DNA from 4 places in the Atlantibacter sp. genome. Region 4 is predicted to be linked to each of the others. Evidence: predicted binding sites of a transcription regulator. Region 4 holds the regulator's gene; each other region holds the start of a gene.

Region 1 (4,854 bases), on a different contig from region 4:
AAAAAATATTGCGCGTCACTTCATCATCAAAACGCACATTGTTGTAACCCACCACGCAGGTATTCGGCACGGTGAATAAATCATGGATGCGCTTAGCAAATTCGGCTTCGCTGGTGCCGCGCGCCGCCGCGATCTGGGGCGTGATGCCGGTAATCAGCACCGCTTCCGGCTGCGGCAGATAGTCATCGGCGGGTTTGCAATAAAACACCTCAGGTTCGCCGATAATATTGAAATCCATATCGGTACGTATCGCGGCGAACTGCGCGGGTCGATCCAGTGCCGGGCGGGTACCGAAGGTTTCATAGTCGTGGAAAAGAAAAGTCGGCTGTGCTGTGGAATCAGTCACCGGTCACCATCCTGAAGGGGTCAAAAACTGGCGTTTATGGTAAACGATTGGCCGTCCATTCAGAAGAAAATCACGGTGGTTTTTCACGCTACCGGATACGTATTACTCCGAGAAATGTGTTGTCTGTCATATTTCTTTGCAATTAATGAATGCGTTTACATACGAAGTTCCGTAAAACAGGCGCGGACAAAAAAACACAAACGAGGATATGCTGTTGAAAACCCGCCTGATTGCCGCTTCTTTGCTCGCTTTTCTTGGTGCTAACGCCAGTGCAGCACCCACTTTTGCTGTCACGCCCGTTCCCCCTCAGGTTCAGGCGGGGGCATGGGTACTGATGGATTACACTACCGGTCAGATTTTAACGGCAGGCAATGAGCATCAGCAGCGCAACCCGGCAAGCCTTACCAAACTGATGACCGGCTATGTGGTGGATCGCGCCATCGACAGCCACCGCATCACGCCTGATGATGTGGTTACCGTGGGCGCGGACGCGTCGGCCTACGGCAACCCGGTTTTTGCCGGTTCGTCGCTGATGTTTTTAAAAGCCGGGGATCGCGTCACGGTCCACGATCTGAGCCGGGGATTGATTGTTGATTCCGGCAACGACGCTTGCGTGGCGCTGGCGGATTACATCGCGGGCGGCGAAGCGCCGTTTGTCAAAATGATGAACGACTACGCCCACCGGCTTAACCTGCGCGACACCCACTTCGAAACCGTCCACGGCCTTGACGCGCCGGGCCAGCACAGCTCCGCGTATGACCTGGCGGTGCTGTCGCGCGCCATCATCCACGGTGAACCGGCTTTTTACCATATGTACAGCGAGCGCAGCCTCACCTGGAACGGCATCACCCAGCAAAACCGTAACGGCCTGCTGTGGGACAAAAGCCTGAGCGTGGACGGCCTGAAAACCGGGCACACCTCCGGTGCCGGGTTTAACCTGATCGCCTCCAGCGTGGACGGGCAGCGGCGGTTAATTGCCGTGGTGATGGGCGCGGATAGCCCGAAAGCGCGGGAAGAACAGGCGCGTAAGCTACTGCACTGGGGGCAAAACCAGTTCGATACCGTGCAGATCCTGCATAAAGGCAAAAAAGTCGGCACCGAGCGTATCTGGTACGGCGATGTCGAAAACGTCGACGTGGGCACCGATCGTGATTTCTGGCTCAGTCTGCCCAAATCCGAAGTGGCGAATATCAAAGCCAAATACGTACTGGATAAGCCGGAGCTTGAAGCACCGCTGGCGGCGCAACAGCGGGTGGGCGAAATCGAACTGTATGACCGCGATAAGCTGGTGGCCCACTGGCCGCTGGTGACGCTTAAGGCGGTTGAAAAAGGCGGCATATTCTCGCGCTTTAGTGATTACCTGCACCATAAACTTTAATGGTTTAACAGGGGCTTACCCCGTCGTTCTCCGAAACAGTCTTTTACGAGAGTGCGCTCACAAATTAAGCAATCTATGCTTTAGAGCGCCAGTACAGAACGTATAATACTGTTTGCATATACAGTTATTTCACAGCGAGGAACGATCATGGATTATCAGATTCAACACGCAGAAACTCGTCGCATCGCCGGGTTTCATTTAGTTGGCCCCTGGGATAAAACCGTCCCACAGGGTTTTGAGCAACTGGTGATGTGGGTGGACAGCAATAAGATTCAGCCGCTGGAGTGGATTGCCGTTTATTACGATAACCCGGATAGCGTGCCCGCAGAGAAACTGCGCTGCGATACTGCGGTAACCGTGCCTGAAAATTTCGCTATCCCCGCCAACAGTGAAGGCGTTATGGCAACCGAAGTGGCGGGCGGGCAATACGCCGTAGCCCAGGCGCGTGTTGAACATCACGATTTTGAAACGCCCTGGCGGCTGTTTTTCAATAGCCTGCTTGAAGATGTGAAATACCAGATTGCCCCCAAACCCTGTTTTGAAATCTACCTCAACGATGGGGCGAAAGACGGCTACTGGGACATCAACATGTTCGTTCCGGTTGAACCTAAACACGAATAATCAACCCCGGCCTTGCCTTGCAGGCCGGGCTTTACGCCGCCGTTATTGGCCACAATAACGGCGCGTTTACCCCGATGTGTTGATGCCAGGCGGCGAAATCCCGGTACAATGCGGTTTTTTTCATGCGGAGAGCCGGTGTGCGTCCTGATAAATCATTAAGCCCTTTCGAAATCCGGCTCTATCGTCATTACCGCCTGGTGCACGGCGTACGCATCGCGCTGGCCTTTACGTTGACTTTTTTACTGGTCCGCCTGCTGAATGTGCCGGAAGGCACCTGGCCGCTGATTACGCTCGTGGTGGTGATGGGTCCGATCTCGTTTTGGGGCAACGTGGTGCCGCGTGCCTTTGAACGCATCGGCGGGACGATTTTTGGCGCATCGGTGGGGTTAATCGCCCTGAAGCTGGAGCTGATTTCCCTGCCGATTATGCTGCTGTGGTGTGCGCTGGCGATGTTTATCTGCGGTTATCTCACTCTCGGGAAACGGCCCTATCAGGCGCTGCTTATCGGCATTACGCTTTCTGTCGTGGTGGGTGCCCCGGCGGGGGATCTGCAAATCGCCCTGTGGCGCAGCGGCGACGTGATTTTAGGGTCACTGCTGGCAATGCTGTTTACCAGCATCTATCCCCAGCGCGCGTTTATCCACTGGCGCATCCAGATGGCGACGTTCGCGCATACGTTTACCCGGCTCTCCCAGGCAGGGTTTTCGCCAAACCTGGTGGAGCGTCCCCGGCTTGATAAGTCGCTACACGCCATGCTGAGCGACGTGGTGAAAATGCGCGCGCTGATTGTCCCTGCCAGCAAAGAAACCCACATTCAGAAATCGGTGTTTGAAGCGATCCAGACCGTCAGCCGCAATTTGGTTTGTACGCTTGAACTCCAGCTCAACGCCCACTGGGCGACGCGCGAAAGCCATTTTGTAATGATCAACGCCCATACCCTGCGCGAAACTCAGCAGATGACCCACAACACCCTGGCGGCGCTGTCGAAAGCCCTGTATGAAGGCAATCCGTCGCCGGTCGCCGCCAATAACGCCAGGCTGGCGGAAATTGTCGGCGAATTACGCGAGATAATGCGCCAGGATGAGGGCAACGCACTGCATGAAACCTCAATTCACGGTTATGTCTGGTTAAGCCTGGAACTGGCGCGCCAGTTAGCGCTGTTATCGCACTTGATCTGCCGGGCATTGCGTAAATAAAAACCATACGAAACAGCGTGGATATATTGCTGGTTTCGATTCAGCAGGAATTCAGCGTATTATTAGGGTAGGGTATTAACCGTTGTCATGCGCAGCCGTTGCCGGTTATGTTTGACGCAGCGGCTTGTGAACGAATCAGAGTCTCAATTATCAGGGGTGTAAATATGGAAAATGGCAAACCTTCATTCCAGGACGTTCTGGAGTTCGTACGTTTGTTCCGTCGTAAAAACAAACTGCAACGCGAAATTCAGGATGTAGAGAAGAAGATCCGTGACAACCAGAAACGCGTGCTGCTGCTCGACAACCTGAGCGATTACATCAAGCCAGGCATGAGTATTGAAGCCATTCAGGGCATCATCGCCAGCATGAAAACCGACTACGAAGACCGCGTGGATGACTACATCATCAAAAACGCCGAACTGTCTAAAGAACGTCGCGAGATCTCCAAAAAGCTCAAAGTGATGGGCGAGCTGAAAGCACCTGAAATTAAAGAATGATTTAACAAGACGGCGGCACTGATTATTCATGCCGCCGTTTTTCATTCTGCTTAAGTCAACCCGGGCCGATCCCACGGCTCCGGTTAACTGAAACCCAACTTCTTTTACTTACTTATCATTGGCGCGACGGGAAATCCTGATGACCCTTTTCATCTGGTGGGCAGCCTGGCTGCTCGATTGTTGGCTTGGCGATCCGCAACACTGGCCGCATCCCATCCGCGTAATCGGCAATGTTATTAATTTTGTGCAACGCGCCATTCGCCGCGTCTCTCGCAGCGATCGCGCCCTGATGCTGGGCGGCGCGCTGCTGTGGATCATCGTTGTGGGTGCCACATGGGCGCTGTCGTGGGGCATTCTGGCGCTGGCCTACAGGCTGCACGCATGGCTCGGCGTGGCGGTAGAAATCTGGATGATCTACACCCTGCTGGCCGGGCGCTGTCTTGGCGATGCCGCGCGCGAGGTTGAAAAACCACTGCGGGCAGGCGATTTAATGCAGAGCCGCGAAAAACTCTCCTGGATTGTCGGGCGCGATACGTCCCAGCTTCAACCGCCGCAAATCACCCGTGCGGTGGTGGAAACCGTGGCTGAAAACAGCGTTGATGGCGTGATTGCGCCGCTGTTTTTTCTGCTGCTCGGCGGCGCGCCACTCGCATTGGCCTATAAAGCGGTCAACACCCTCGACTCGATGGTGGGTTATAAACACCAAAAGTACCGGGCGATTGGTATGGTCTCGGCGCGTATCGACGACATCGCCAATTTTATTCCGGCGCGTTTAAGCTGGCTGCTGCTGGCGCTGGCGGCAAAACTCTGCGGCAA
Region 2 (4,854 bases), on a different contig from region 4:
ATAGTTAGAGCTGAATACCGCCACGTTATGGCGCTCAAACAGCGCTTTTTGTTTGAAGTACGGCGCGGCCATTGAAACCCCTATCGCCTTCGCCTGGGCATTGCGCGCGATCACGCAACCGTCGTTATTACTCAGCACCACCACCGGTCGCCCCCATAAATCTGGCCGGAAGACGGCCTCACAGGAGGCGTAAAAGCTGTTGACGTCAACCAGCGCAAACATGGTGGTCAGCTCTTAATTCGACTCGCGTCACCGCGAGAAGGTTATGCTGTGCGCAGCAGCGGTGTGTGTAATCAATCAATTGCATGATGAATATATAATGTGACTGTATATATATACAGTATCGCTAATTCTGCATGCGGCTCAAGCCATCAGAAATAAAATATTTATCTTGAGGATATTTCTGATGATTTTTTGTACTAAAGAGCGCAAAGTTATCTCAGGCGTTACGTATTGATGTTTATTACGTGGAGTTTTATTGATGCAAGTGAGTCCAATCATCATTCTTCAGGTGGGTACGCCCCCGGAGGAAATGCGCGCAGTACACGATGATGTCCCGGTGTGGTTTTGCCATGCGTTGCAGGTGCCCGTTGGCGCAGTCGAAGTGATCCGCGTGTTTGAGGGCGAGCCGCTGCCGGAACCCGACCCGCGCAGGATGGCGATCATCACTGGCTCCTGGGCGATGGTGACGGAGCGCCTGCCGTGGAGTGAAGCTATGGCAGAGTGGATCCGCGAAGCCATGCGTATCCATATGCCGCTGTTCGGCGTCTGCTACGGTCACCAGCTTATGGCGTATGCCCTCGGGGGACGCGTTGACTACCATCCCCAGGGCCGTGAAGCGGGCAACCAGCAAATCACCCTGACGCCGGAAGCCAAAAAGGACCCGCTACTCAATACGTTTCCGCAGACTTTTACCGCGCACTTAACGCATATGCAGACCGTGGTCGAACTACCGCCGGGTGCCTCTGCGCTGGCATGGTCCAGCCATGACCCGCACCAGATTGTGCGCTATGGACCGAACGCGGTATCCACACAGTTCCACCCGGAATTTACGCCCGTGATTTCAACGGCGCTAATGCAGTTCCGTGCGGAGGTGCTGCGCAGCGAAGGCCGCGATATTGATGCGATGCTCAGTGAAGTCCGCGATGCCCCGGAAGCCCGAAACGTGCTGCGTTTTTTTATTCAGCAGATGTGCGGCCACCCGAGCCAGGATATTTTCGACGAACCTACTTTTTTGCATTATTGAGCAAAGAATAGCATTACCTCTTACTCTATCCCGTTACAGACCTCGTTACATGGCAGGTGCTAAAAAAACCACCCTACAGGCGGGCGGCGCAAGGATTATTAACGCCCGCCAAGTTTCACTATAAAGAAAAAGCACTTTCATGTTGCTGGGTGAATTAAATCACACACACCACAAAAACAACGCGGGTAATTAAAATATTAAATTTCAGCACGTAAAAAAGTTATTGCAACCTGGAAAGCAACAGCCTATTTTATAGGCAATAAATCATTTAAAACCGCTCGCACTGAAATAAAAGCCAGTGTTTTCTCAAACCCCTATTTTATCATAAAAAACGCAAACGCGTTATCTACCGCAGGATAGGCTAAATGGAAAAATCTATCGAAACAAAGGAATGCATCCGAAAGATCATTCATTACATATCAACGCATAACGCTATGATACAGGTGGATAGAAACCAGTGGGTTACTATACCGCAGCACGGATGCTCAGATGAATACTGTATAATAATACACTCGGGCCATATCGCTGTCGCTCAGCCTGAAGGCATTAACTGTTTCCTCTACGCACCAATAATCATCAATCTGAATATATATCTCCCTCCGTCCACCATTCGTTTTAAAACATTAACGCCAGTTTGTTATGAAATTATAAATAAGCAGGCGGCTTTCGCCATTATCGAACAAGAAAATTTATGGAAGGAAACCGTCTGGCTCAATCGTTCTCTTTTGGAGAGCTATTTTGCAGCAACGCCCGGCTTTCAAAGATAAAATACATGGCGTTGCTGACAGGGTTTTAAAGAATAAAAGAAGCGTTACTCTTCAGGATAACCATTTATCCACCAGGATCTTACCCCCTCTTTTTCTTTAATACCCAACTCACCACGCCAAAGATTTGCAGCTGTGAATCATCGGTAAAGGTAATCGGCTGATAAGCCGGATTGGTCGGCACCAACTGCGGTACCGGGCGCAGGCGCAGCAGCTTTACGGTAAAATCCCCGTCCACAGCGGCGACCACCACATCGCCGTGCTGCGGGGTTAACGCGCTGTCCACCACCAGCAAATCCCCATCGGAGATGCCCTCTCCTGTCATCGAATCCCCGGAGGCCTTAAGGAAATAGGTCGCGCTGGGGTGTTGAATGCATAACGACGCAATATCGATACGCGTTTCTACGTAATCCTGCGCGGGAGACGGGAAGCCGCACGGCACGTACTCCAGAAAGAGCGGTAAAAATTCGGGGCGAGTCGCTTCGCTTAAAGAGATTAATCTGTTCATTTTTTGTTAGACCCAACATCACTGTATTTATGTACAGTATTATTGTTTTTGCGGAACCGACAACGCCATTTTGGCCGCTTCGTCGCAGGTCATTGAACAAATTGAGGATTTTATTTTTTAACCGATTCAAAACGTGACAGCGTGACACGGGGATAAAAAAAGCCGCCTGCACAGGCAGGCGGCCGGGGTTAAGGGATCAGAACGTGTAGCGGTAAGAAATCCCGACCTGCTGGCCAGTGTTGTGGCTGGACGCGTCCAGGCTATAGCCCACGCCCCAGGTCATATTGCCTTTTTGCATTTTCACGCTCAGCTTGCCTTCGAACGCGGTTTTATCCATCACGTCAGCCGAGATGCTGTCTGAAGCCGGGATACCCGTCGTCCTGACTTTACTGGTCACGTCAGTATCCCCTGCGGCAAACACCACCGACATATCCGCATCGGTGCTCAGCGCCCAGCCAGAGTCCATCGCCCAGGTTTTGTTCAGACGCACCCCTACCGGGAATTGCCAGATATCCTGACGGGTTTTATCGGTTTTAAATTTTGATGACCCGTGAAGCGCGTTTTTCCAATACTATCGAAAACATACTGATTAATACCGTTGCAGATTATGCGCTTAACTGCACCGACTCTCTGAGAAAACTGGAGCAGGTATTAAGAGAATTACATGGCTGCACCCAGCATAAAACCATTATTAAAAACACGGCCTGGTATCGCATCGAAAAAGCGTCGAACCTGACGCGCAAAGAAGAAGTGGTGCTGCCTTATATTGTCTCGGGGAAAAACAACAAAGAGATTTCTCGCTATCTGAATTTATCTCAGAAAACAGTGAGCTGCCATCGTCGAAGCATTTATGAAAAATTCAAGGTCAATAATTTGATTGGTCTGTACAACACCTTTTGCTATATGAAATAGCCTTAAACTGAGTGGGATTATGTCTACGCCAGAATATATTGAGAAAGCGTTACAGCAGTGCTTTTTAGCGTTATATCTTCAGCGCGGCGATACCAGCCCTACCGCCGCTTATTCAGCGTTTTTCGCCACGCTCGGCGAACATGACGTCCCGGCCTGCCAGCGTCAGCATTACCGGGATTTAAAGCAGACCTTTCTGGCGGCCATTAGCTATATTGAGCAGAACCTGGCGCATCAGAATAGCGATGTGTTTATCGATAAACTCCGGCAAAAAATGCTGTTGCAACTGCTCGATTTTTACAGGGAAACCTGCGGCTGGCTGGCGGTAGAGGACTATATCGCCTCACGCAATAGCATCCTTTACCACCACGCGCTGTGTGAATAATCAGGCGGGCAACCGCTGTTCCAGTACCGCGTCAATCACATCAAGTGCGCCGCTGTGGTTCAGCGAGCCCGTGGCGTATTTGGCGATCTTTTTCACTTCCGGCGCGGCGTTGTCCATCGCAAAGGAGTAACCCGCCAGTTGCAGCATCTCAATGTCGTTGCCGCTGTCGCCCACCGCCACGCATTCGCCGGGGGCGATATTCCAGCGCGCCATCAGGCGCTGCAATCCGCTGGCCTTGTGTGAGCCGGGAATAATCAAATCGACAAAACCAAAACCGCTGGTCACCGGTTTAACGATGCCGTCCAGCGAATGGTGCAGGCTGTCCACCAGCGCCGGGATCGCGTCGTCGTGCAGATTGAGTGAGAATTTAAAGATCACATCGTCGATGGCGTACAGATCGTCCACCGGTTTCAGGCGGTGATAGTGTTTCGACATCAAATCGATAAACGCCTGCGGCGCGCCGGCGCGGTAATACGCGCTTTCCAGCCCGCACACCACGAAGTTAATACCCTCGAATTCACCGAGTTCATCCACCACTTTATGGAACTGAGCCGTGGTCAGTTCCCCGTGGTGGACGCGTTGCCCCTGGTCATAAACCAGCGCGCCGTTTTCCGCAACGAAAGAGATGTCGTGACAAATCTCCGGGAAGAATGAAATGAGCTGGTAATACTGGTTGCCGCTGGCCACCACAAATTTAATGCCCTTCTCCTTCAGCGCGTGGTACTGCTTGTGAAACCTTTCTCGATCGTAATCCTTTTTCTCGTTGAGAAAGGTGCCATCCATATCCACTGCGATGAGTTTAATCTTCATACAACCTCATTAAATCAGTACAACTTAAGGGCGACATGCTAACACCCTTTAATCGAAGAACCATATGCATTGGGCGAATTCATACTTATCGCAAATGAATTCATGCCGACTCCAGCCGCGCCATCACTGCCCGCAACGCATCGCGGCGGATGCCGTGTACCGGGTGCGAGACATTCAGCCCGCACTCCTCCACCAGGCAATCATACAGCGCATCGGCATTCGGCAACGCTTC
Region 3 (4,854 bases), on a different contig from region 4:
CCGTGAGGTTTCGATAGTGATCACATCTGCATCCAGCGCGGCAATGGAATCCATGATGTCATTGAACTCGCAGTAACACATATGGGTGTGGATCTGGGTATCATCGCGTACCACGGCGGCGTTCAGGCGGAACGCTTCAACGCCCCACGCCAGATAGGCCTGCCAGTCGGCGCGACGCAGCGGCAGCCCTTCACGCAGTGCCGGTTCGTCAATCTGGATAATGCCAATCCCGGCGGCTTCCAGGTCGGCCACTTCATCGCGCAGCGCCAGCGCAATCTGCTTAGCGATGGTTTCGCGGCTGACGTCTTCACGCGGGAACGACCAGCAAAGGATCGTCACCGGGCCAGTCAACATGCCTTTAACCGGCTTGTCGGTCAGGGACTGCGCGTACTTCGCCCACTCCACGGTAATCGGCTCAGGACGGCTGATATCACCAATCACCACCGGCGGCTTCACGCAGCGTGAACCATAGCTCTGTACCCATCCGTTTTGGGTAAACACGAAGCCGTCGAGGTGCTCGCCAAAGTATTCCACCATGTCGTTACGTTCCGCTTCACCGTGAACCAGCACGTCCAGGCCGAGGCGCTCCTGCTCAACAATTGCCTGCTTGATGTGTTCGGCAATACCGGTGCGATAGTTGCTGGCGTCCAGATTGCCTTTTTTGAAGTCCAGGCGCAGGCCGCGGATCTCGGTGGTTTGCGGGAATGAACCGATAGTGGTGGTCGGCCATGCCGGAAGATTAAACCGCGCACGCTGTGCTTCGGCACGTACCGGATAGGCGCTGGCACGCTGGCTATCCTGCGCGGTAATCGCCGCCAGACGCTCGCCCACCGCCGGGTTGTGTACACGGGCAGAGTGGCGACGCGCCTGAATCGGGGCGCTCCATTCGGCAATTTTAGCCGTATCGCCGGTTTTCAGGGCGTCGCGCAGTAGCGCCAGCTCTTCACATTTTTGCAGGGCGAAGGCGAACCAGCTTTTTACTTCCGCATCCAGACGGGTTTCCACGCTCAGATCGATTGGGCTGTGCAGCAGGGAGCAGGAGGATGCCACCCATACGGCGCGTTTACCGACGATGTCTTTAATCTGCCCATATTTTTCCGTCAGATCGGCACGCCAGACGTTACGACCGTTAATCACACCCGCAGACAGCAGCCACTCGGACGGCAACCGCTGATGCAGTTCTGCTACGTCGTCTTTGCCGTGCACTAAATCAACGTGCAGGCCCTGCACCGGCAGTGCGGTGATGGTATCCAGATTCGGCGTGACGCCTTCAAAGTAGGTGGTCAGCAGCAGTTTGCTATTGCCCTGCAACGCGTCATAAGCCGGTTTGTAGGCATCCAGCCACGCTTGCGGGAGTTCCAGCACCAGCGCCGGTTCGTCAATCTGTACCCACTCGATGCCGCGTTTTGCCAGTTCCGCCAGCACCTGCTGATAAACCGGCAGGATGTCATTGAGCAGCGACAGGCGATCAAACTGTTCGCCTTTCACTTTGCCCAACCACAGATAGGTGATCGGCCCCAGCAGTACCGGTTTAATGTGGTGGCCCAGCGCCAGCGCTTCGTCCACTTCATCCAGTAGCTGAGTCCAGGTCAGTTTGAACTGCTGGCCTTTAACAAACTCCGGCACCATGTAGTGATAGTTAGTGTTAAACCATTTGGTCATTTCTGCTGCCGCTGCCGGTTCACCGGTTGGCGCGCGGCCACGGCCAATGCGGAACAGAGTATCGATATCCACGGAGCCGTCTTTATTCTGGTGGCGCGCCGGCACGTTGCCCAGCAGCAGGCTGGTCGTCAGAACATGATCGTACCAGGCGAAATCGCCCACCGGCAGCAGGTCCACACCTGCCGCTTTTTGCTGATCCCAGTGGCGGGCACGCAGCTCGCGGCCCACCACCAGTAATTCTTCACGGGTACTGTTGCCCGCCCAGTAACTTTCTTGCGCTTTTTTCAATTCGCGACGCAGGCCAACGCGAGGGAAACCGAGGGTGTGATTGTAGATTGTCATTGTCTGCCTCTTAGGGAATTCTTGGTATTTAGCCGTCCAGATGTTTACACATCCATAATCAGCAGTTACTGTATATTCCTCAAGCGCAAATTCCTCATGGCAAAGTGAAGGACTTTCATGATCGAAATTAAACACCTTAAGACCCTGCTGGCCCTGCAGAACTGCGGTTCACTCGCCGCTGCGGCCGCCACGCTGCATCAGACGCAGTCTGCTCTCTCTCATCAGTTCAGCGATCTGGAGCAGCGCCTCGGGTTTAAGCTATTCGTTCGTAAAAGCCAGCCGCTGCGCTTTACCCCGCAGGGTGAGATCCTGCTGCAACTGGCGACTCAGGTGCTGCCGCAAATCAGCCGGGCGTTACAGGATTGCAATGAACCGCAGCAGTCCCAGTTGCGGATTGCGATTGAGTGCCACAGTTGTATTCAGTGGCTGACCCCGGCGCTGGAGAATTTCCGCAAGCAGTGGCCGCAGGTAGAAATGGATTTCAAATCGGGCGTCACGTTCGACCCGCAACCTGCGCTTCAGCAGAGCGAGCTGGACGTGGTATTAACGTCCGATATTCTGCCGCGCAGCGGTCTGCACTATTCGCCGATGTTTGATTTTGAAGTGCGCCTGGTGCTGGCGACCGATCATCCGCTGGCCAGCAAACCGCGCATCACACCAGAAGACTTCTCCGGTGAAACGCTGCTGATTTACCCGGTACAGCGCCAGCGCCTGGACGTGTGGCGTCATTTTCTGGAGCCTGCTGGCGTCAGCCCGTCGCTGAAAAGCGTTGATAACACGCTGCTGTTGATTCAGATGGTGTCGGCGCGGATGGGTATCGCTGCGCTGCCGCACTGGGTAGTGGAGAGTTTTGAACGCCAGGGCCTGGTTGTGACCAAAACCCTGGGTGAAGGATTATGGAGCCGGCTGTACGCCGCTGTGCGCGATGGCGAGCAGCGTCAGCCGGTTATCGATGCGTTTATTCGCTCTGCGCGGAACCACGCATGCGATCATCTGCCGTTTGTGAAGAGCGCGGCGCGACCCAGCGTCGATGGACCCACAGCGAAGCCATTATCACCGACCCACCAATAATAAAACTCGGCCAGTGGGGTTGCTCTTGCCAGATGGCGAGGTTAACCAGTAGCCCCGCCGGGACATGCACGTTGTTCATGATCCCTAACGTACCGGCATCCACCTGGGTTGCCCCGTAGTTCCACATAAAGTAACCCAGCCCGGACGCCACAACGCCCAGCCAAACCAGCACACTCCATTGCAGCGTGGTGCCAGGCAGTTTGTTTGGATTGCCTAACGCCAGCCAGGCCACGCCCGCCACCACAAACGCGCCGAGATAAAACCACGAGAACGCGTTGTGCTGCGGCATCGGATGCACTTCCATCAGCCGCTTGTAGCCAACCATGCCGATAGCAAAGCTGATGTTCGCCAGTTGCACCAGCAGCAGCCCAAACCAGAAATGCTCGCTGAGCTGGTCGTAACGAATAATCGCCGCGCCAATCACCGCCAGCAGCGCGCTAAACGCGTAGCCCCAGCGCAATGGGCGACGGCTGAGCAGGTCGTAAATCAGCGTGATATACAGTGGCGTCAGAACGGTAAACAGCAAAAACTCGGAAACCGTCAGGTAAAGATAAGCGCGGAAGCTGAACAGGTACATCACGCCCAGTTGAAGCGCGCCCACCAGCATATATAGCGCGATAACTTTCGGCTTCAGGCCTTTAAAACGCAGGAACGGCAAAAACACCAGCGCCGCCAGCCCAACGCGCATCAGCACGGAAAAATAGCTGTCGACATGCCCGGCAAGGTATTCGCCAATCAGGCTAAAAGAAAACGCCCACAGAATAGTGGTGATAATGAGTAGCGGCACAATGTTTTCCCCGGGAATACCCGTTTCCAGCATAAAACCGCATTGTAGCGAGAGTGAACGATATGAGCTTGGGTATTTAGTTGACGAGTGGTTAAATATAAACCACTCGTCACCGTGTCGCTTAGGCTTCGTTAAGGAATAAACGGCGCAGATAGTGCGGGACCGCATTGTCGGCGTTAGTGCCAATCACTTCCAGCGTCGGCAGCAGATCTTTCAAGCGCTGGTGTGCGTTAGCCATAATGCAGCCTTTGCCTGCCATCGACAGCATCTCGGCATCGTTCATCCCGTCGCCAAACGCGATGCACTCTTTCAGGGAATAGCCGATCGCTTTAGATACCGCCTCCAGCGCATGGCCTTTGGAAACGCCGCCCGCCATGACCTCCAGGCAGGTTAAGGTAGAGAAACTGACGTTAACCCTGTCGCCCCAGCGCGCATTAATCGCCTGCTCCAGCGGCAGTAATTTCTTATGATCGTCACAGGTGAAGAACACTTTGCTGATGCCTTCCGGCTCCAGCACGCCCGGCTCAAACAGGGTGTATTTAAAGACGGCTTCGCGGAAATACTTCATTTCGTCCGGGCGGTGGCGGTTCATAAACCAGTCGTCATTACGGTAAACGTTGGTCACGATATCCGGGTTGGTATGCACCACGCCAAACAGATCGGCGGCGATATCGCGATCCAGGTTATGGCTGAACACCAGCTTGCCGTCGGTATCATGCACCCGCGCACCGTTTGAGGTGATCATGTAGGCCTTGATCTCAAGGTTGTCGCGGATTTGGGCCACGTCCACATGGTGACGCCCCGTCGCAAATACAAAGTTAATGCCGCGAGCCGTCAGCAGTTTCAGCGTCTCTTTCGCAAAAGGAGACAGGGTATGGTCAGGGGATAAAAGGGTACCGTCTAAATCAGACGCAACGACCTGATACATAAAAATAATAACCTCTGGTTGGTAACAGGCGGCCTGACCGCCAGTAGTTAATTATGCGCATCGA
Region 4 (4,854 bases):
TCCACCGAATAGCCGCGGCTGAACAGTTCGCCCAGATACTCGCGGAACACCGTGGAGTAAAGTTTGTTGCCCTTGAACGTACGACGAATAAAGAACGCGCCCAGGCGGCGGAACATCGGGCCTGCTGGCCAGAAGTTCAGGTTGATACCCGCAGCGATGTGCGGCGGCACAAGGCCCTGGTGATACAGCACATAGGACAGCAGCATATAGTCCATATGGCTGCGGTGGCAGGGAACGTACACCAGTTCGTGACCGTCATGCGCCAGTTGGCGCACCCGCTCGGCGTTGTGCACATTAATGCCCTGATAGAGGCGGTTCCAGGTAAAGCCCAGAATGCGGTCCATCAGACGAATGGTTTCGTAAGAGAAGTTCGCCGCAATCTCTTCCATCAACGCCACGGCATTTTGCTGGGCTTTTTCATGGGAGATTTTTTTGCTGCGCGCTTCGTCTTCTACCGCGCGGGCAATGGCTTTAGAGGCCAGCAGCTTATTAAACAGGTCCTGACGCGCCGGTAAACGCGGCCCGACGGCGGCCAGGCGCTGGCGGGCGAAGTGCATACGCGCCACTCGCGCCAGCTTCTGGGCAATGGTTTTATCGGTGCCGTGTTCATCCGCCATGCGGCGCAGTGACAGCGAGGGCGAAAAGCGTACAAAGCTGTCGCGCCCTAACCAGGAAACGGCAAAAAATTTCTGCAAGCCGTTCAGCATCCGCAGCGGCGGGTTTACTTCGCCTTTTTCACGGCCCGGCGCGCGCCCGAACATCACCGATACCGGCACCATCTGCACATCAAGTTGCGGATTGCTGCGATGCAGATCGAGATAGTCGTGGAACAGCTTAATCGACTCCTCTTTCGGCGTGTAATAGGTGAATACCCGCGGCCCGCCGTGAATAAACACATGGCGCGGCAGCAGAGTGCCGTCAATTTCGAGAGGCTCCAGCGGGTCGGGCAAATCGTGTGCCAGACATTGTTGGCGCAGCGTCAGCAAGTCCGCCTTCGAGTTGTACGGAAGAACGTACATAATCGGGCGCGAGGTATCGAGCCCCAGTTCGGCGCACGGATCCGCCGGAATGGATTTGCTTTTTACCAGTACGCGTAATGGTAAATTAAGTAATTTGTAGTAAATTCGTGGCCAGCCGGACATAAACGATGTAAAGCCTCTGGTTAATAATGCAATTGCACCGCAAGAATATCAGAAACAAGCGGGAATTTCTGTGGTGCTTACGTTTCGTTGCTTAATGCTATTGATGCGCGTTTTTTAAAAAGGTTTCCTTTCATGGCGAATAACACCACCGGGTTGATACGAATAATTAAAGCAGCAGGTTACTCCTGGAAAGGCATTTGCGCCGCCTGGAAGAACGAAGCGGCGTTTCGCCAGGAGGGCGTCGCGGCGATTGTCGCCATTGCTATCGCCTGCTGGCTGGATGTCGATCCGATTACCCGGGTGTTGCTGATTGGCTCCGTCATTCTGGTGATGATTGTTGAGATCCTTAATAGCGCCCTCGAAGCGGTGGTCGATCGCATCGGCCCGGAATTTCATGAACTTTCCGGGCGCGCCAAAGATATGGGCTCGGCGGCGGTACTGTTTGCTATTTTACTGGCGCTGATGACCTGGGGCATATTGCTCTGGTCAAATTTGCGATAACTCTTCCAGATGTCGCTAACATGCGGATATTTGCTCATTTTGTGGTTTCAAAATCACCGTTAGCTGTATATACTCACAGCATTACTGTATATGCACCCAGGGGGCGGAATGAAAAGTTTAACGGCCAGACAGCAAGAGGTGTTTGATCTCATTCGGGATCACATCAGCCAAACCGGCATGCCTCCCACTCGTGCGGAGATTGCACAGCGTCTGGGCTTTCGTTCTCCTAACGCTGCAGAAGAACATTTAAAAGCCCTGGCGCGTAAAGGGGTAATTGAAATCGTTTCTGGCGCGTCGCGCGGTCTGCGTTTACTGGTGGAAGAGGAAGAGGGGCTGCCGCTGGTTGGGCGCGTTGCCGCGGGCGAACCGCTGTTAGCTCAGCAGCATATCGAAGGCCATTACCAGGTCGATCCCGGCTTGTTTAAGCCCAGCGCGGATTTCCTGCTGCGCGTTAGCGGTATGTCGATGAAAGATATCGGGATTATGGACGGCGATTTGCTCGCGGTGCATAAAACTCAGGATGTGCGTAACGGGCAGGTGGTGGTCGCGCGCATTGATGACGAAGTGACCGTTAAGCGTCTGAATAAACAGGGCAACACGGTGCAGTTACTGCCGGAAAACAGCGAATTCTCCCCAATCGTTGTTGACCTGCGTCAGCAGGCCTTTTCTATTGAAGGGCTTGCCGTCGGCGTGATCCGCAACGGCGAGTGGCTGTAAGCTCTGCTGCCTGATTTGAAGCCGTAGCGCGCCGCGTTACGGTATAGAATCCCCTACCGCTACGGATTGCGTCATGCCATTTTTCACGTCTGCTGATAAAGCATTGTGGCGCCTGGCGCTACCCATGATCTTCTCCAATATTACCGTGCCGCTGCTCGGCCTGGTGGATACCGCCGTTATCGGCCATCTCGATAGCCCGGTTTATTTAGCCGGTGTCGCCATTGGCGCAACCGCCACCAGCTTTCTGTTTATGCTGCTGCTGTTTCTGAGAATGAGCACTACAGGCTTAACCGCCCAGGCATTTGGTGCAAAAAACCCGCAGGCGATGGCGCGAGCCCTGGTGCAACCGCTACTGCTGGCGGTGCTGGCCGGGGTGGCGATTATGCTGTTACAGACCCCGCTGATTAACCTGGCGTTGCATATCGTAGGCGGCAGCGAAGAAGTATTACATCAGGCGCGGCGCTTTCTGGAAATCCGCTGGCTAAGCGCGCCTGCGACGCTGGCGAACCTGGTGCTGTTAGGCTGGTTATTGGGGGTGCAGTACGCGCGAGCGCCAGTGATCCTGCTGGTTGTTGGCAATGTGCTGAATATCGCACTCGACCTGTGGCTGGTGGTGGGGCTGGATATGAACGTGCAGGGCGCTGCGCTGGCAACGGTGGCGGCGGAATACATCACGCTGATCGTCGGATTGCTGATGGCCTGGCATGTCATGACACTGCGGGGCATCAATCCGGCAATGCTGCTCTCTGCCTGGCGCGGCGATATCTGGCGTTTACTGGCGCTCAATCGCGACATCATGCTGCGTTCGCTGCTGCTGCAAATCTGTTTCGCCAGCGTCACAATTTTAGGTGCGCGGATGGGGAGCGATGTGGTGGCGGTGAATGCCGTCCTGATGACGCTGCTGACGTTCACCGCCTACGCACTGGATGGTTTCGCCTATGCGGTGGAAGCCCATTCCGGGCAGGCTTACGGCGCAGGTAACAGCAACCAACTGATCAAAGTCTGGCATGCCGCCTGCCGCCAGGCGGGCCTGGTGGCGCTGATGTTCGCTACGGTTTATGCGCTGTGGGGCGAGCATATTGTTGCGATGCTGACCTCGCTGCCGGTTTTACAACAACAAGCGGATCGTTACCTCGGCTGGCAGGTGGTGCTGCCGCTGGTTGGCGTGTGGTGTTATCTGCTGGACGGCATGTTTATCGGCGCTACCCGTGGCGCGGAAATGCGTAACAGTATGACCGTGGCGGCTGCGGGTTTCGGCGTGACATTAATCGCTTTGCCCTGGCTGGGTAATCACGGGCTATGGCTGGCGGTAGCGGTATTTCTGGCATTGCGCGGGCTGTCGTTATGGCTCATCTGGCGGCGCCACTGGCAGCGCAATAGCTGGTTCAACGAGACGGGTCATGGTTAGTTACATCTGCTGACTCTCATTTAATTTCTGGCTATCTGCTTGATATATAAAATTTTTGTATCATTAATGCCGATTTTTATCTTTCGCGCTTGGTTAAAGATTCTGAATGTTTCAAACGAGTCGGAATGGTCGACTAAACTCATTATCACGTCCAGCAGATAATAACTGTTAAACACGGACGATAAACATTTAGCGTTTATAACCGAACGATGAGGACTACATCATGAATAAAGACGAAGTCGGCGGTAACTGGAAACAGTTCAAAGGTAAAATGAAAGAGCAGTGGGGTAAACTCACTGACGACGATATGACCGTTATCGAAGGTAAACGCGATCAACTCGTAGGGAAAATCCAGGAACGTTATGGATACGAGAAAGATCAGGCAGAGAACGAAGTAAAAGACTGGGAAACCCGTAACGATTACCGCTGGTAATCCCCGTCGTTTTTCTGCTTAGCCACCCTCATGGCTACCCTGCCCAGGTACAAGGATGTACCATTAACGCCTTCACTTACCGCGTTTTTTTACCTGAACTGAATGGTCGTGACCACAGTGTTCCGGGTGACGGCACGATTCTACCTCTTTGCAGCCTGAGCAAAGCCCGTGCGCTTCAATGACATTATGCCGCAGCGTAAAGCCCATATCGGCGGCTAATGCATCCATGATCTTCTCTACACCCTGCGCGCTCTGCTCTTTGACGACGCCGCAGCGGTCGCAAATAAACATCGCTGAGGTATGCGTCGGTTGATCGAACAGATGGCACAGAACATAGCTGTTGGTTGATTCAACCTTGTGAACAAACCCTTGCTCCAGCAGGAAATCCAGCGCCCGATAGACCGTCGGCGGCTTGGCCTGCGGCTCGGATTCGCGCAGCAAATCCAGGAGATCGTAAGCGCTAATCGCGCCTTTTTGTAACGTCATTAAACGCAACACTTCGAGGCGCTGCGGGGTCAGGCGTACGTTTCGTTGCTGGCAAAGATCTTCTGCCAGGGCAAGCATATGTTGTGACGTCGTCGTATCCATCAGCATCCCCATGGGTCACGTAAAACGCTTATTTTACCATGATCCGTCCAAAACGCCGACAGTGC

Evidence for each region. Region 4 encodes LexA, which represses DNA repair genes until DNA is damaged. Its sites were predicted from a motif close to TNCTGTATGTACATACAGNA; they were not measured.
Region 1: a site for LexA is predicted at 1,831-1,850, ahead of sbmC (DNA gyrase inhibitor SbmC). Genes of this name have one in related genera too.
Region 2: a site for LexA is predicted at 2,538-2,557, ahead of umuD (translesion error-prone DNA polymerase V autoproteolytic subunit). Genes of this name have one in related genera too.
Region 3: a site for LexA is predicted at 2,071-2,090, ahead of metR (HTH-type transcriptional regulator MetR). Genes of this name have one in related genera too.

Annotation. Positions count from the first base shown of each region.
Region 1 is NZ_DAMBQK010000005.1:134,074-138,927, forward strand. Features, by position in the region: gene sbcB (exodeoxyribonuclease I) at 1-346, opposite strand, end outside; gene dacD (serine-type D-Ala-D-Ala carboxypeptidase DacD) at 561-1,724, shown strand; gene sbmC (DNA gyrase inhibitor SbmC) at 1,872-2,345, shown strand; gene RT120_RS07205 (FUSC family protein) at 2,483-3,541, shown strand; gene RT120_RS07210 (DUF496 family protein) at 3,706-4,038, shown strand; gene cbiB (adenosylcobinamide-phosphate synthase CbiB) at 4,178-4,854, shown strand, end outside.
Region 2 is NZ_DAMBQK010000002.1:203,539-208,392, reverse strand. Features, by position in the region: gene umuC (translesion error-prone DNA polymerase V subunit UmuC) at 1-222, opposite strand, end outside; gene RT120_RS03235 (glutamine amidotransferase) at 482-1,246, shown strand; gene RT120_RS03230 (hypothetical protein) at 1,612-2,013, shown strand; gene umuD (translesion error-prone DNA polymerase V autoproteolytic subunit) at 2,093-2,518, opposite strand; gene RT120_RS03220 (hypothetical protein) at 2,715-3,008, opposite strand; gene RT120_RS03215 (LuxR C-terminal-related transcriptional regulator) at 3,062-3,430, shown strand; gene RT120_RS03210 (hypothetical protein) at 3,450-3,812, shown strand; gene RT120_RS03205 (Cof-type HAD-IIB family hydrolase) at 3,813-4,622, opposite strand; gene RT120_RS03200 (arylamine N-acetyltransferase) at 4,723-4,854, opposite strand, start outside.
Region 3 is NZ_DAMBQK010000022.1:20,071-24,924, forward strand. Features, by position in the region: gene metE (5-methyltetrahydropteroyltriglutamate--homocysteine S-methyltransferase) at 1-2,004, opposite strand, end outside; gene metR (HTH-type transcriptional regulator MetR) at 2,122-3,075, shown strand; gene RT120_RS17200 (carboxylate/amino acid/amine transporter) at 2,963-3,862, opposite strand; gene yigL (sugar/pyridoxal phosphate phosphatase YigL) at 3,984-4,790, opposite strand; gene pldB (lysophospholipase L2) at 4,838-4,854, opposite strand, start outside.
Region 4 is NZ_DAMBQK010000008.1:34,869-39,722, forward strand. Features, by position in the region: gene plsB (glycerol-3-phosphate 1-O-acyltransferase PlsB) at 1-1,142, opposite strand, end outside; gene RT120_RS09550 (diacylglycerol kinase) at 1,275-1,643, shown strand; gene lexA (transcriptional repressor LexA) at 1,752-2,360, shown strand; gene dinF (MATE family efflux transporter DinF) at 2,434-3,768, shown strand; gene RT120_RS09565 (CsbD family protein) at 3,992-4,201, shown strand; gene zur (zinc uptake transcriptional repressor Zur) at 4,274-4,789, opposite strand.